DNA from 2 places in the Arthrobacter sp. GQ119 genome. Region 1 is predicted to be linked to the other one. Evidence: riboswitches for the same ligand, from Rfam matches in the RefSeq annotation. Region 1 holds a riboswitch; the other holds the start of a gene.

Region 1 (6,934 bases):
GGAGCTCGAACTCCTTGAACGTCAGGTTCAGGGATTCGCCGTCAAGGTGCACTTCGCGGCGCGCGAGGTCGATCAGGACACCGGACGGGCGGGGATCCTGGGCCGGCTGGAGCCGGGTGGTTTCGGTGCGCTGCCGGGAGTTCACCGTCGGGTCGCCAAAGGTGGAACGGACGACGTCGAGCGCGGAACCGGGCGCGCTGGCCGGCGCCACTGCGACGGCAGCGTAGCTCTCAGCGCCGGAAACCAGCGACTGGGCGTAGGCCCGGATTTCCTGGGCCAGCTTGGCAATGGAGGTGCCGGCAGCTGCGGCCGTTTCCTCGTCGATCCCCATGTACAGGACAAATCCGCGCGCCACGTTGTCGTTCTGCACCGGACGGACGGTGGCGCCGGGCGCCGGAGCCACAACGGGCGTGGGGGCGGTCATCGGCGCGGCTTCTTCAGCCTGGACCGCGCGGAGCTGGCCGTAGGAGTTGGGGTTATACCCCTGGGGGGCGTAGCCCGGCGCGGGAACGGCGGAGCCCTGGCCGGCGGGGAACGCCGGGCGGGCGCCAAAACCTGGGCGGTGGCCTGACGCCTGGCCAGGCTTGTTGGCGTTACGGACGGAGATGTGGACGTATCCAGATGCAACTGACATGAATGCTTACCTCAATGTGAATGGCCGTCATCGCGGCTCGAATGCTTGGTTCCCCGCAATGAGTTCTGGGGAGGGCGCCCGACGCTGGGCTCTGGGGGCGAATGCCTAAAAACTTTGTGGGGTGGAAAGTTAGGCGTGCATTCGACAACAGCGCATGTCGACAGCAGCGGGTGTGCTGGGCCAATAATCTGCGGCTGCAGGTGCTGTTGAGTTCTTGTTCACATTGGAAGTGTGCAACGTAACAATGAGAACTTGCAAGTAACAATGGGTCGGTCGGTCCGCATCGTGAGACGAAACGCGCGATTGTGGGCTAAATCACAACTTTGACGACTTCAGATTTTGCCGACGTTTTTCCAGAACGAACGTTCAGAAAGAGCATTTTTCCGAATTATCTGCACGCAACAGCCTGTTTATCGACGATTATTCAGACAACTCAAACATGCCGGAATTACGCGGCCGCAAATCGCGAATTGTCCAGCTATGACGCGGCCCAAACGGAAAATTTTGGGCAGGGCATTCTTTCCCCGGTCCGGTCAAGCGGGCCGGGCGGCACCACGCCGCTCGGCCCATGCGGCCAGTCCGGCTCGCTAGGCTGGATTCACAGCCGGTGCACAGGAATCCCAAAGCCCCGGCTAACGAGCAGATCGGAGAGTTGTCCCATGGCTCCCTCGCACTCCATGACGAACAACCTTCCCCAGCTCACCCACCCGGACGGCTCCCCCATCCGTGCCCTCGTGGTTGATGACGAGCCCAGCCTCTCCGAACTCATGAGCATGGGCCTGCGGATGGCGGGCTGGTCCGTCGCCGTGGCCGCGGACGGCCCGGAGGCGGTCAGGCTCGCGAAGGAATTCCGCCCCGACGTCCTGGTGCTCGATGTCATGCTCCCCGGGTTCGACGGCGTTGAGCTCCTCGGCAGGATCCGCTCGTTCGCACCGGAGGTGCCGGCGCTTTTCCTCACTGCCAAGGACGCGGTGCAGGACCGGATCCTGGGCCTCGCCGCCGGAGGGGACGACTACGTGACCAAGCCTTTCAGCATGGAGGAAGTCCTGCTGCGCCTCCACCGCCTGGTGCAGCGCTCCGGCGTAGCAGCCATGGACACTTCCGAACTCGTCGTGGGAGACCTGGTCCTGAATCTGGATACCCGCGAGGTCACCCGGGCCGGGGACGAACTGCAGCTCACGGCCACGCAGTTTGAGCTGCTGCGGTATCTCATGGAAAACCCGAAGCGCGTGGTGAGCAAAGCCCAGATCCTGGACCGCGTGTGGAATTACGACTTCGGCGGCCAAGCCAACATCGTGAAGCTCTACATTTCCTACCTCCGCAGAAAGGTGGACGCCGTCCACCCGCCCATGATCCACACGGTCCGCGGCGCGGGCTACGTCATCAAACCGGCAGACTAGGCCGTGGCAAAGCCCACCGGCGCCACCCGGAGCCAACAGCGCCGCTGGCTGAACCCCGGAACGTGGCATCTCCGCACCCGCCTGGTACTCGTAGCCATGGTCCTGCTCGTGGCCATCTGCGCCGCGGTCGGACTGTTCAGCTATGCCTCCATGGACGCCTTCCTCACGCGCCAGCTGGACGAGCGGCTCACCGGCGCATCAGAGCGTGCCAGTGTTTTCGGGCGGCCGCCCCTCGGGGCGCAGGGGAAGAGGCCCGATCCGTTGGATGCGAAAGGCTTGGGACCGGGCACGCTCGTTGGCCGGATTGAAAACGGACAGGTTTGGAGCGCGGGATTCCTCACCAAGGAGGGCACGCGGGCCTCAGTCTCAGCCGCTGACAACGAGGTTCTCCTGGGCCTCGCCCCCGGCGGGGTCCCTGCCGACCGGACGCTGTCCACCGGGGCGTACCGACTGGTCGCCGACCAGAGCCCCTACGGGGATGTCATGGTCACAGGCCTCCCCCTGGCCGACAAGCAGAACACCCTGACCTCCCTCATCTGGACCATCAGCATCGTGTCGCTCGGCGGCCTTGTGCTTATCGGGCTTGCCGGAACAGTGATCATCCGCCGCACCATGAAGCCCCTCGAACAGCTGTCCGAGGTTGCCACGCAGGTTTCACGCCTGCCCCTCGATGCCGGCGAGGTTGCACTGGCAGTCCGCGTTCCGCCGTCGAACGCCCATCCCGGAACGGAAGTGGGAAGCGTGGGGCACGCGCTCAACCTCATGCTGGACAACGTGTCCAACGCGCTTGAGGCGCGGCAGCAGAGCGAAATGAAGTTCCGCCAGTTCGTGGCCGACGCTTCACACGAGCTCCGCACGCCGCTCACCGCCATCCGCGGCTACACAGAGCTGATGCGCATGACCGAGACCTTCACCCCGAACGGCCAGCGGTCCCTCGCCCGGGTACAAAGCCAGTCTGAGCGGATGAGCACGCTGGTGGAGGACCTGCTGCTGCTCGCCAGGCTCGACGAGGGACAGCCGCTCAAGCTCGGGGACGTGGACCTGACCCAGCTGGTGATCGAAACAGTGAGCGATGAAAAGGTCATGGCTCCGGACCGCAGCTGGCATCTCGAACTGCCCGACGAGCCGGTGGTGGTGCGCGGCGATGCCTCCCAGCTGCACCAGGTGCTGGTCAACCTGCTGTCGAATGCCCGCAAGCACACTGGTCCTGGCACCACAGTGGTCACCCGCGTCAGGACGGCCGCGGACGGGACTGCAGTTATCACCGTGATCGACGACGGCGAAGGCATCCCGCCGGAATTCGTGGACCGGGTTTTCGCCCGCTTCGCCCGCGCAGACGCGTCCCGCGCCGTCCGGGTCCCCGCAGGCGCTGTCCCCGACGGTGTGGTCCCCGCCGGCGCTGTCCCCGCCGGCGAGGGAACCAGCGGCCTGGGCCTGTCAATCGTCCAGTCCATCATCAAAGCCCACGGTGGCGCCGTGGAGGTCGCGTCGCGCCCCGGCCGGACCGAATTCACCGTCACCCTGCCCGTGCGGCCGTCCGCGCAAGGTGACGCGCCGACGTCGTGATGTCCGTTACCTAAATGTGACTTAAGCGCCAGCCTCCTGTACGGTCGATGAGGTGCGGCCATCATCTGGGCCGCATATCCGGATGGACGCCCAGCTCTGCCGCTTCCCGGATTCCGCTTGACCAGGCAGAGGCGGGGGAACCAGAGTCCCGGGCAATCCGCATCAGCCCTTGGGGTGAAGCCGACACGTGTGTTTCCGTGCGGCCGGATGACCTCATCCGAACCCGACAGCTAACTCCGCAGGTGTTGAGAGGCAATCCACCATGTCTGAATTCAAGGTACCAACGCGCCCTGAACGCGATCCAAAACAGTCCCGGCAGAAGATTTCACGCCACCGCGCCGAGCCCGCCCGTCCCGCATCAGCCTGGGGCCGTCTCACCGCGAACATCCCGTCGTTCGGCCGCCGCGCAGCCGTTGTGACCACAGCCTGCGCCGTCCTGATCGGCGTCGGCGCTGCCGGCCAGGCGGCCGAGCACGCCACCCCCGCGGCAGCGCCCGAGGCGGCATCGGCAACAACTGAGGCCCCGCCGACGCTGAACTTCGACAAGACGCTGATCTCCGCCCTGCCCAGCCCCACGGCTGCCCCGGTGGCACCCCAGTCCGTTGCCAAACCGGCGCCGCCCAAGGCTGCACCCGCGGTGAAGGCCGCCCCCAAGGCCGCCGCCAAACCGGCGCCCGCCAAGGCCGCTGCCGCCAAGCCGAAGGCCGTCGCTCCGGCCGTAAAGGCCGCCCCGGCCAAGGTGGCCCCGGCACCCAAGCCCGCGGCCCCTGTGGCAGTGAACGACCCCGCCGGCGCGCAGGCCTATGCCGCCAGCAAGCTGTCCTCGTACGGCTGGGCGGCGGACCAGATGCAGTGCCTCAAGACGCTCTGGACCAAGGAGTCTGAGTGGCGGACCACTGCGACGAACCCCAGCAGCGGTGCGTATGGCGTGGTGCAGTCCCTGCCCGCCGAGAAAATGGCGAGTGCCGGAGCGGACTACCGCACCAACTACCGCACGCAGATCAACTGGGGCCTTGGCTACGTCAAGGAGCGCTACGGCTCCCCCTGCGCTGCACTGAACTTTCACTACGCCAACAACTGGTACTAAACCGGCACCAGTCTGAGAGCGCGGCAGGCATTTCTGCACCGTTTTGAGCGTCCGAAGGGCCCCGGGATCCACGTGATCCGGGGCCCTTCGGCGTCGGTGCAACATGCTGCCGGCGGGAAAGTGGTGCAGAAATGCGTCAGAGCAGTAAGGAGTCAGAGCAGGAAGGAAATGATCCGGCGTCCATCCTCGTCGGCTTCCACCGAGGCTGTGACAGCGGAGTAGTCCGGGATGTGCGGCACGCCGTCGGGCACGACGCCGGTATTCGGGCCCACCGCCACCGTCCGGATTCCGGCCGCCAGGCCTGCAGCGATCCCGGCCGGCGCGTCCTCGAAGACCACGGCGTCCGCAGGCTCCACGCCCAGCAGCTCGGCGGCGCGCAGGTATCCCTCGGGATGCGGTTTGCCGTGGGTGACAAGGTCCGCCGTGACGGCCGTGCCAGGCATGGGCAGACCCGCTGCGCCCATGCGGACGTTCGCCAGCACCCGGTCGGCTGACGTCACCAATGCCACTGCGTCGGCAGGCAAGGCGCGCAGGAGTTCGGCAGCCCCGGGCAAGGCGACAATGCCTTCGGTCCGAACGCGCTCCATCGCACCGAGCTCAGCGGTGAGTGCAGCAACATCCGCGCCGACGGGGGCAAACCGCCGCACGGTGTCCCGTGCCTGCACGCCGTGGGAAGTCCGCAGGATCTCTGCAATGTCCAGACCGTAGCGCGCGGCGAACTCACCCCACACCTGTTCCACCACCGCCGTGGAATCAACCAATGTGCCGTCCATGTCAAAGAGGACGGCACGGGCAACCAGGGCAGTGGAGACGGATTCGGCAGGAAGGTTCATGGATCCATCCTGCCTCATGGAGGGCAGGGAGGACGTTTAGCCGTTCGGCCGGTGGGCCATGTACTGCACCGCCCACTTGTTGCCGTCGGGATCGGCAAAGTAGACAAAGTGGCCCCAGTCCTGCACATCGACGTCGCTGACGTCCACGCCGTTGGCCTTCAGCTGATCGTGGGCTTTGTGGATGTCGCTGACCACAAGCTGGAGGCCGGGTGCTGTACCGGGAGGAGCCTCGTTGAGGCCCTCGCCGATGGCAATCGAGCAGCCGGAACCCGGAGGGGTGAGCTGGACGAAACGGAGACCGTCCATGGGCCTCTCGTCGTAATCGGCGTTGAAGCCGACCTTGTTGACGTAGAAGTCCTTGGCTCGGTCCACATCGGACACCGGGACAAAGATGAGTTCAAGTTTCCAGTCCATGGTGCACAGGCTATCCCGGCGGCAGAACCATCCGGAAGGGTCCGGGCAAGGTAGCCGAAGTCAGTGGGCGATGCCGTACAGGCGGTCACCGGCGTCGCCCAGGCCGGGCACGATGTAGGACTTCTCGTTCAGTTTCTCGTCAATCGAAGCGAGGACGATGGTGACGTTGGCGTCGGAGAGTTCTTCCTCGAGTTTGGCCAGGCCCTCAGGGGCGGCCAGCAGGCAGATGCACGTGACGTCGGAAGCTCCGCGTTTGAAGAGGAACTTGATGGCCTCCCGCAGCGTGCCCCCGGTGGCGAGCATCGGGTCCAAAACGAAGATCTGCCGGTCCGTGAGGTTTTCCGGCAGCCGCTCGGCGTAGGTGATGATATCGAGGGTTTCCTCGTCGCGGGCCATGCCGAGGAAACCGACCTCGGCGGTGGGGACCAGTTTGGTCATCCCTTCGAGCATGCCCAGTCCCGCCCGGAGAATCGGTACAACCAGCGGTGTGGGCTTGGTGAATGCGGTGCCGACGGTGGTGGCGATCGGGGTCTCGATGGTGACAGGCTCGGTGCGGACGTCTCGGGTTGCCTCATAGGCGAGGAGGGTGACGAGCTCCTCGGCCAGCTGGCGGAAAACGGGGGACGGTGTGTTCTTATCCCGCAGGACGGTGAGTTTGTGGGCGACCAGCGGGTGGTCCACGACGAGAGTTCGCATGGGTCAAAACTATCACCCGGAGGGCGGCCCCCCGCCGTGGCTTCCGCCCCTTGCGGCAGTGCCGTCGGAGCCTTTCTCCGCTTCGGATTCGCCTATGTCAGAGGACTCCTTATTTGGCATGTGGGCCGGGTGCTCGAAGGTGGGAGCGGGACCTGCATGCTCACGGCGCCGGATGATGTGGAACAGCCGGTGTGCCAGGATCACCATGCCCACCCACGCGAAGCCGAGCAGCCACGCCGCCATCACATCGGTCATCCAGTGGTGGCCCAGGAACACCCGGCTCAGGCCCATGGCGATGATGAAC
Region 2 (6,934 bases), on a different contig from region 1:
CCACCTGCACGTCTTCGAGCTCGAAGGCCCGCAGCAGTAGACGGCACCACTCCTCAAGCGTTTCGTCCTGGCTTTTCATGCCTGCCTCCAATCTCAACTGCGGCTGCGACGTTCAGCCCGGATGATTGCTGGCGTCCACTCCCAATGCGGCGGCATCGTCCCAGGTATCCACATCGTCTGTGGAGCCGGCGGGCACGGTGACAGCCTGTACGTCAAGCCTAGCAAGGAGAGCGAAAACTGACCCATGGTTCAAAGCGTTCCGCGCCGCGGCTTCTTCCACGGCGCGTTCCAGCACAGCCGCGCGGTAAAAGCCTGCCAACGGCTGGCGCCGCCCGTCGCCCGAAACTGCCATGACGCCGTCGCCATCCCGCAGCGCTGCCAGAAGGGCACGCACGGCACCAGCCACGCGGGGCATGTCACATGCCAGAACCAGAACATAGGCATCATCCCCGGGACGGGCCGGGGACTCCAGCAGGGCCAGGCCGGCCGCAACCGCGGCGGCAGGCCCTGCGAACGGCGGATCCTCCCGGCAGCTCAAAACACCGGGCGGAAGGTCGTGGGCTTCCGGGCCCACGACTACGATGCGGCGGGCACCTCGGGCGGCCGCAATCGACCGCTGCAGAAGGGTCTCCCCCTCATAGATCAGTTCGGCCTTCGGCGAACCGCCGAGCCTCGAAGAACGGCCGCCGGCCAGGATGACTGCATCGAAATACACATACCAAGCCTAGTGCGGACGGGTCAGGCGGCCGTCTCCGGAAGCAGGAAGGGATCCCATGCGGGGGTCGGCTTCTCCAGTTCCTTGATTTGCCAGATGGTGCCAACGGGAGGCGCCGGGACGAACCGCAACTTCCAGCCCATTTCGGCCGGGGTGTGATCCCCCTTGACGTTGTTGCACCGGAGGCAGGCCGCCACGAGGTTTTCCCAGGTATCCGCACCGCCCCGCGATTTCGGCTGGACGTGGTCTATGGTGTGGGCTGCCTTGCCACAGTACGCGCACCGGTGGCCGTCCCTGCGCAGTACCCCGCGCCGGCTGACTGCGGTGACCATGTTATAGCGCGGCCGGATATAACGGTTCAGGAGGATCACGGAGGGGCGTCCCATGATGTCCTTCGGCCCCACGACGGGATCGTCACCTTCAGCAACCACGCTGGCTTTTCCTGTGAGCACAAGAACCAGCGCCCGGCGGAAGGTCACAACCGCCAAGGGTTCATATCCAGCATTAAGAACGAGCGTGCGCATGCGCATACCTCTTCACGGCCGCACCCGGCAGAGGCGCGAGGGCCGGCTGCCCTCTGCATGTCCGGGCTATGGATCGACACCACAAGAGTAAACACTCTTAGCGTATATCGACGAATCGGCCTAACATTCGGCCACGGCGTGTCGGTGTTCAGCCCGGGCAGTTTTAAGACAAAAGGACCCCCGCCTCAGAGGCAGGGGTCCTTTTAAGCCTTTGCTCGTGGCTTAGCCGCCGACGCGGATGAAGACCGGGCCGGAGCCGACGTTCACGCTGAACAGAGCGGTGGTTCCGCCGTTCCAGCCACCGTGTACAGCCTGGCCGTTGCCCACGTAGACAGCGATGTGGGCCAGGCCCATGCCGCCGTTTTCGTAGTAGGCGAGGTCGCCCGGCTTGGCTTCGGCAGCGCTGACGGTGCGACCCAAGGACAGGTAACCTGCCGGCCAGCCGTGGTAGTGGACGCCCACAGCAGCCAGCGAGTTGGTGGCGAGTGCGGTGCAGTCCTGTGCGACACCCAGCTGGGCGTAGGCAGCTGCGGCAATGGAAGCTCCCTTGCCGCTTGCCGAGGACGTGTTGGCAAGAGGTGCAGCTTCCACGGTCGCCGTGGCCTGAACTGTCGGAGCAGCCTTGACGGCCGGGGCTTCCACGGCAGGCGCAGCTTCCTGGACGTTGACGACCGGCTCGGGAGCCTCAACGACGGGGGCCGGGGTGGTGGTGATCGCCGGCTTCTCGTAGGAGATGGCGATGCTGGATGCTGCCGAAATCGGCGCCGACGCCAGGGACTGGACTTCCAGGGTGGACGTGGAAGCCGAATCGCGCTGAACGTTGGTCTCTGCGGCGTTGGCGGCGATGCCGCTGGTCAGAACGAGTCCGGAGGCGGCAGCGATAACAGCAGCCTGACGGCCTACTCCGCCGGCGTTGTCGCCGACAGCCTTGGCAATGACGGACAGCGAGTTGGTCTTGGTGACCTCGGCGCGGTGGCGTGCAATGGTCGCACGTGTAGTCATGATTTCTCTCTTTCGTGTTCCACGTCCCGCTGTAGCAGGCCGCGGTTTAGCGACGCGCCGGCGTCTTGGGGGTACGCCGAATCGTCTCGAATGGGGGTTTTAGCGAAGGGTGTAGAACGAGGACGTGCCCGTGGCGGACACTGCATGCAGGATCGTGCCCTGCGAGGGGTTCAGCGCGCTGATCATCATGCCGTTGCCAACGTAGATGCCAACGTGGGCACCGCCGTTCTGCATGACCAGGTCGCCGGGAGCGGGAGTCGACGTAGGCTTCATGGCTGTCCACGCATTGACGCGCGGAATGCTGATGCCCGCCTGTGCGTAGACCCACTGGGTGAAGCCGGAGCAGTCCCAGCCGCTGGGAGTGGTGCCGCCCCAGACGTACGGGCTGCCGATGCCGGTGTAGGCGATGCCCGCAAGACCTGACGTTGCGCCCGAGCGTGCGGCGTCAACCAGTTTCCCGGCCTCGGCCGCGAGGGTATCCACGGCAGCTTCGGGGCTGGCCGTGTCGTCGCTGGACTGGGGGGCGACGGTCTCAATGACGGGGGCTGCCTCGGTGGTAACGGCAGGACGCTCGAAGGAGACGGTTGCGGTGGGCGCGGCGGTCACAGCAAGCTGTGTCGCCTGGGATCCGGACTCAGCGGAGGCGGAAACACCGATGTTGGCGTCGGATGCGTTGGCCGGCATGCCGGCGCTCAGGACGAGTCCTGAAGCGGCCGCAATGACTGCTGCCTGACGACCTACTGTGCCTGCATTGGCGCTTACTGCCTTGGACACGGAGTCCAGCGGGTTCTTACGAACCGTTTGCGCACGGTGGCGCGCAAGATTGTGGCGTGAAGACACGAAGGTAGCCTCTCCCAATGCCTACGAGGTGAGCTGTCGGATTCGGATGGGAGTCACCCGGCCGCGCCGCTTCCTGGGAAGCTTTGCGACTTAACCCCAAGGCCTTCTTGCGAAGACCAAAATTGGTTCCCCCGCCCCTGCCAGACGATGTAATGCGAACGGACCTTGAGCGGTGGCAGAGTTAGGCAATCCACTCAAGGGCGTCAACTTCGGAAAAGTTGACGCGGTTTAGACGGTACAACAGTTCGGAGGCAATGTCACATTCAGGTCACGGCGTGTAACGGGAATATGAGAGTTCTCCATCGGCTTTGCTTACAGCCAGCCTTCGGGATCAACGACTTCTCCGTTGACCATCACCTCAAAGTGGAGGTGGCAGCCGGTGGATGCGCCGGTGGTCCCGCTAAGTGCCACCGCGTCGCCCCGACTGACCTTCTGGCCAACCTGAACGCTCGATGACGACAAATGGTTATACGTGGTTTCGAGGCCGTTGCCGTGGTCGATGACAACCCTGTTGCCGCCGCCGAACTCGTGCCAGTCCGCATACGTGACCGTGCCGCTGGCCGCTGCGTACACCTCTGTCCCACACTGGGCCGCGAAGTCCTGGCCACGGTGGAACTCTCCGGCGCCGCCAGTGATAGGACTCACGCGGTATCCGAAGGGCGAGGACTTCACCATGGTCGCCAAGGGCGAGCCAAGGCTGCCGACGGAGGCCGCGCGGCTAATGCTGCCGGCGGACTGGGCGCTCAGGAGTTGCTTGAGCTTGCCGTCCGGGTCGCCGGCTGTCGCCACAGAGGTGCGGCTGAAGTCAATCTTGGCTGCCGCCTCGGCGGAGACCTCTGGCTGCGGCGTGGCGGCACCTGCGCCGGCGGAGGCACTGTGGTCGGCCGTGGCCAGGACCGGGCTCGTGGCGGGGACTGTGACCGTCAGCAGGAGGCCCGAGGCGGCAAGAGCCACCCCGACTTTCTGGCCAACTCCGCTGGCAGCGGCGAAGTCAGCGACCTGACGGAAAGGACTGCGCTGCTTCCGCGCTTGACGCTGCGCATCGCGGGGTCGCTCAGCGGCGACCGCTACGGGCGTGCGGGGCTCCGCAGCGGAGCCGGTAGCGCGGCGGCGGCCCCGGGCATTCTGCATGGTCAAGAACGGTTCCTCTCTGGGTAGCCTGCGAAGTTAGCTGTCGGATTCGGGTCAGAGAGTTGATCGACCCGGTCCGCAATGACAAGCCTTTTTTGGCACAGGGGTATCCGGAGATTCCGTCTGTGGAAGGTGGCTTGCTGCTGCGGACTTCACCCCAAGGCCGTGTTGAACGGCCAGTTGTGGTTCCTCCGCCTCTGCCAGAAGGTGTTTCGAGCGACTGATCCGCTGGCAGAGTTCGGCTCCGGATCAGGTAACGCTTTGGTATCGGCGCTGCGACTTAACTATAGGTGATTAAATCGGGCAGTAATAATTCCGTTATCTTGGTTGTGCAAAAGTGGTGGGTCGTCCTGCCAGCTGATGTCGGACAAATCTATACCGGAGGTGACTCAGGCCACCCGGACAAACACGTGCGCAGCAACTTCGGGCGGCAACTCGAGGGCGCCGTCGATGCCAGGGACGCGCACGGAAATGTACTCCCCGACCCGTTCCAGCGACACGGTCGCGCCCGGGCGGATCCCGCCCTCGTCCAGCTGTTGCAGGAGTTCGGGCTCGACCTGAATCGGTTCGGCGAGCCTGCTGACGGTCACCCGCGAGTCCGGGCCGTAACTGCCCATGGCGTCCAGCAGGTTCAGGTCGCCGTCGGTAAAGGTACCCGACGGCTCGCCGCCCAGCGCAGCCAGCCCGGGAATGGGGTTGCCATAGGGCGATTCTGTGGGGTGATTCAGCATCTCATAGATCCTGCGTTCCACGCGTTCGCTCATCACATGTTCCCACCGACACGCTTCGTCATGAACGTAGGCCCAGTCCAGGCCGATGACGTCGGCAAGCAGCCGCTCGGCCAGCCGGTGCTTGCGCATCACCTCGGTGGCGCGCTTGCGCCCTACTTCCGTCAGCTCCAGGTGCCGGTCGCCGGTAACCACCACCAGCCCGTCCCGCTCCATCCGTCCGACGGTCTGGGAGACGGTGGGACCCGAATGGCGGAGGCGCTCGGCGATGCGGGCACGCAGTGCCACGATGTTCTCTTCTTCCAGCTCCAAAATGGTCCGAAGATACATCTCCGTGGTATCGATCAGATCCGTCATTCAGCTCAGCTCCTCGAGCACAGTACTTGCGTTCTCCCACGGTACCGCGGGCCCCTCGTCTGGCGGCCCGGCATCCAGCCGCCGCGGCCCCAATCCGGCGGCGGAGCAACGCCGGCTGTCCGCCCGTTCGTCCACCAAAAGCTTAGCCTATTTTGAATTACTCCGGATAAACCGCCGCGTCTCAATGACTGGACTGTGACGGGCGCGGTTCCCGGGATTTCCGCGTCTCAGGCAGAATAAAGGGGGCCTTCGCGGGCAGCCGTACCTGACCGCCGGTCACCAACTGTCCCCGCCGATCCGCAAGTCCATGCCGAAAATTGGAGCCCCTGTGAGCGAGACCAGCATCACTATCCCAGCAAACCTCCTGCCCAAGGATGGACGGTTCGGCGCCGGACCTTCCAAGGTCAGGCCCGAGCAGGTCGAGGCGCTGTCCGCAGCCGCCACCACGCTCCTGGGCACGTCCCACCGCCAGGCGCCGGTGAAGAACCTTGTCGGATCGGTCCGTGAGGGCCTCAGTACGTTCTTCCGCGCCCCCGAGGGCTACGAAGTTATCCTCGGGGTGGGCGGCTCGACGGCGTTCTGGGACGTGGCGAGTTTTGGCCTCGTTGAGCAGAAGGCCCAGCACCTCTCCTTCGGTGAGTTCGGTTCGAAGTTTGCCGCGGCCACCAATAAGGCCCCGTTCCTTGCGGACTCGTCCATCATCAAGTCCGAGCCGGGAACCTGCCCCGAGCCCCGGGCAGAGGCAGGCGTCGACGTCTACGCCTGGCCGCAGAACGAGACCTCCACCGGTGTTGCCGCCCCGGTCAAGCGGGTGAGCGGCGCCGACGCAGGTTCCCTCGTCCTCGTGGACGCCACGTCCGCCGCCGGCGGGCTGGACGTAGACGTCGCCGAGACCGACGTTTACTACTTCGCACCGCAGAAGAACTTCGCTTCCGACGGCGGCCTGTGGCTGGGTCTCTTCTCCCCCGCCGCGCTGGAGCGTGCCGCGCGGATCAAGGCCGGCGGCCGCTGGATCCCGGACTTCCTGGACCTGCAAACGGCGATCGACAACTCGAAGCTGAACCAGACCTACAACACGCCGGCCCTGGCCACCCTGGTGACCCTCGACGCGCAGGTGCAATGGCTCAACTCCAACGGCGGCCTCGACTTCGCCGCCGGCCGCACCGCCGACTCCGCCGGCCGGATCTACAAGTGGGCCGAGGCCTCCGGGTTCGCCACGCCGTTCGTCGCCAACGCCGCGGAACGCTCCAACGTCATCGCCACGATCGACTTTGATGACTCAATCGATGCCGCGGCCATCGCCAAGGTACTGCGCGCCAACGGCATCGTCGACACGGAACCGTACCGCAAGCTGGGACGCAACCAGCTCCGCATTGCGACCTTCGTGGCGATCGACCCTGCGGACGTTTCGGCGCTGCTGGAGTGCATCGACTACGTGGTGGGCCAGCTGAAGAAGTAGCCTCCCCGCGCCGCTGCCACAGGCAGCATCAGCGTTCGACGGCGTCGTCCGGGCTCGTGTCCCGGACGGCACCGTTCGCCGTTCAGCCTTCCTCGGCGGCCGGTTCCTTCGCGGTTTCCTTTACGGCTGGCTCCGACGAAACCTCCGGCACCTCCATGGCGCCGGCACCGGAAGTGCC

Evidence for each region. A riboswitch is a leader RNA that binds a small molecule or an ion and turns the genes downstream of it on or off. The one in region 1 is predicted to bind cyclic di-AMP.
Region 2: another riboswitch for cyclic di-AMP. It lies ahead of AC6CH3_RS14145 (C40 family peptidase); the one in region 1 lies ahead of AC6CH3_RS16840 (aggregation-promoting factor C-terminal-like domain-containing protein).

Annotation. Positions count from the first base shown of each region.
Region 1 is NZ_JCAXEA010000018.1:75,965-82,898, forward strand. It holds gene AC6CH3_RS16825 (winged helix-turn-helix domain-containing protein) at 1-634, opposite strand, end outside; gene AC6CH3_RS16830 (response regulator transcription factor) at 1,294-2,034, shown strand; gene AC6CH3_RS16835 (HAMP domain-containing sensor histidine kinase) at 2,038-3,600, shown strand; cyclic di-AMP (ydaO/yuaA leader) riboswitch at 3,695-3,857, shown strand; gene AC6CH3_RS16840 (aggregation-promoting factor C-terminal-like domain-containing protein) at 3,863-4,687, shown strand; gene AC6CH3_RS16845 (HAD-IA family hydrolase) at 4,840-5,520, opposite strand; gene AC6CH3_RS16850 (VOC family protein) at 5,557-5,934, opposite strand; gene upp (uracil phosphoribosyltransferase) at 5,995-6,630, opposite strand; gene AC6CH3_RS16860 (phosphatase PAP2 family protein) at 6,643-6,934, opposite strand, start outside.
Region 2 is NZ_JCAXEA010000014.1:88,989-95,922, forward strand. It holds gene AC6CH3_RS14125 (DUF6457 domain-containing protein) at 1-79, opposite strand, end outside; gene mobA (molybdenum cofactor guanylyltransferase) at 113-715, opposite strand; gene AC6CH3_RS14135 (HNH endonuclease) at 739-1,239, opposite strand; gene AC6CH3_RS14140 (NlpC/P60 family protein) at 1,462-2,241, opposite strand; gene AC6CH3_RS14145 (C40 family peptidase) at 2,341-3,015, opposite strand; cyclic di-AMP (ydaO/yuaA leader) riboswitch at 3,086-3,255, opposite strand; gene AC6CH3_RS14150 (M23 family metallopeptidase) at 3,394-4,218, opposite strand; cyclic di-AMP (ydaO/yuaA leader) riboswitch at 4,223-4,432, opposite strand; gene AC6CH3_RS14155 (iron-dependent transcriptional repressor DtxR) at 4,602-5,297, opposite strand; gene serC (phosphoserine transaminase) at 5,626-6,756, shown strand; gene AC6CH3_RS14165 (DUF3027 domain-containing protein) at 6,839-6,934, opposite strand, start outside.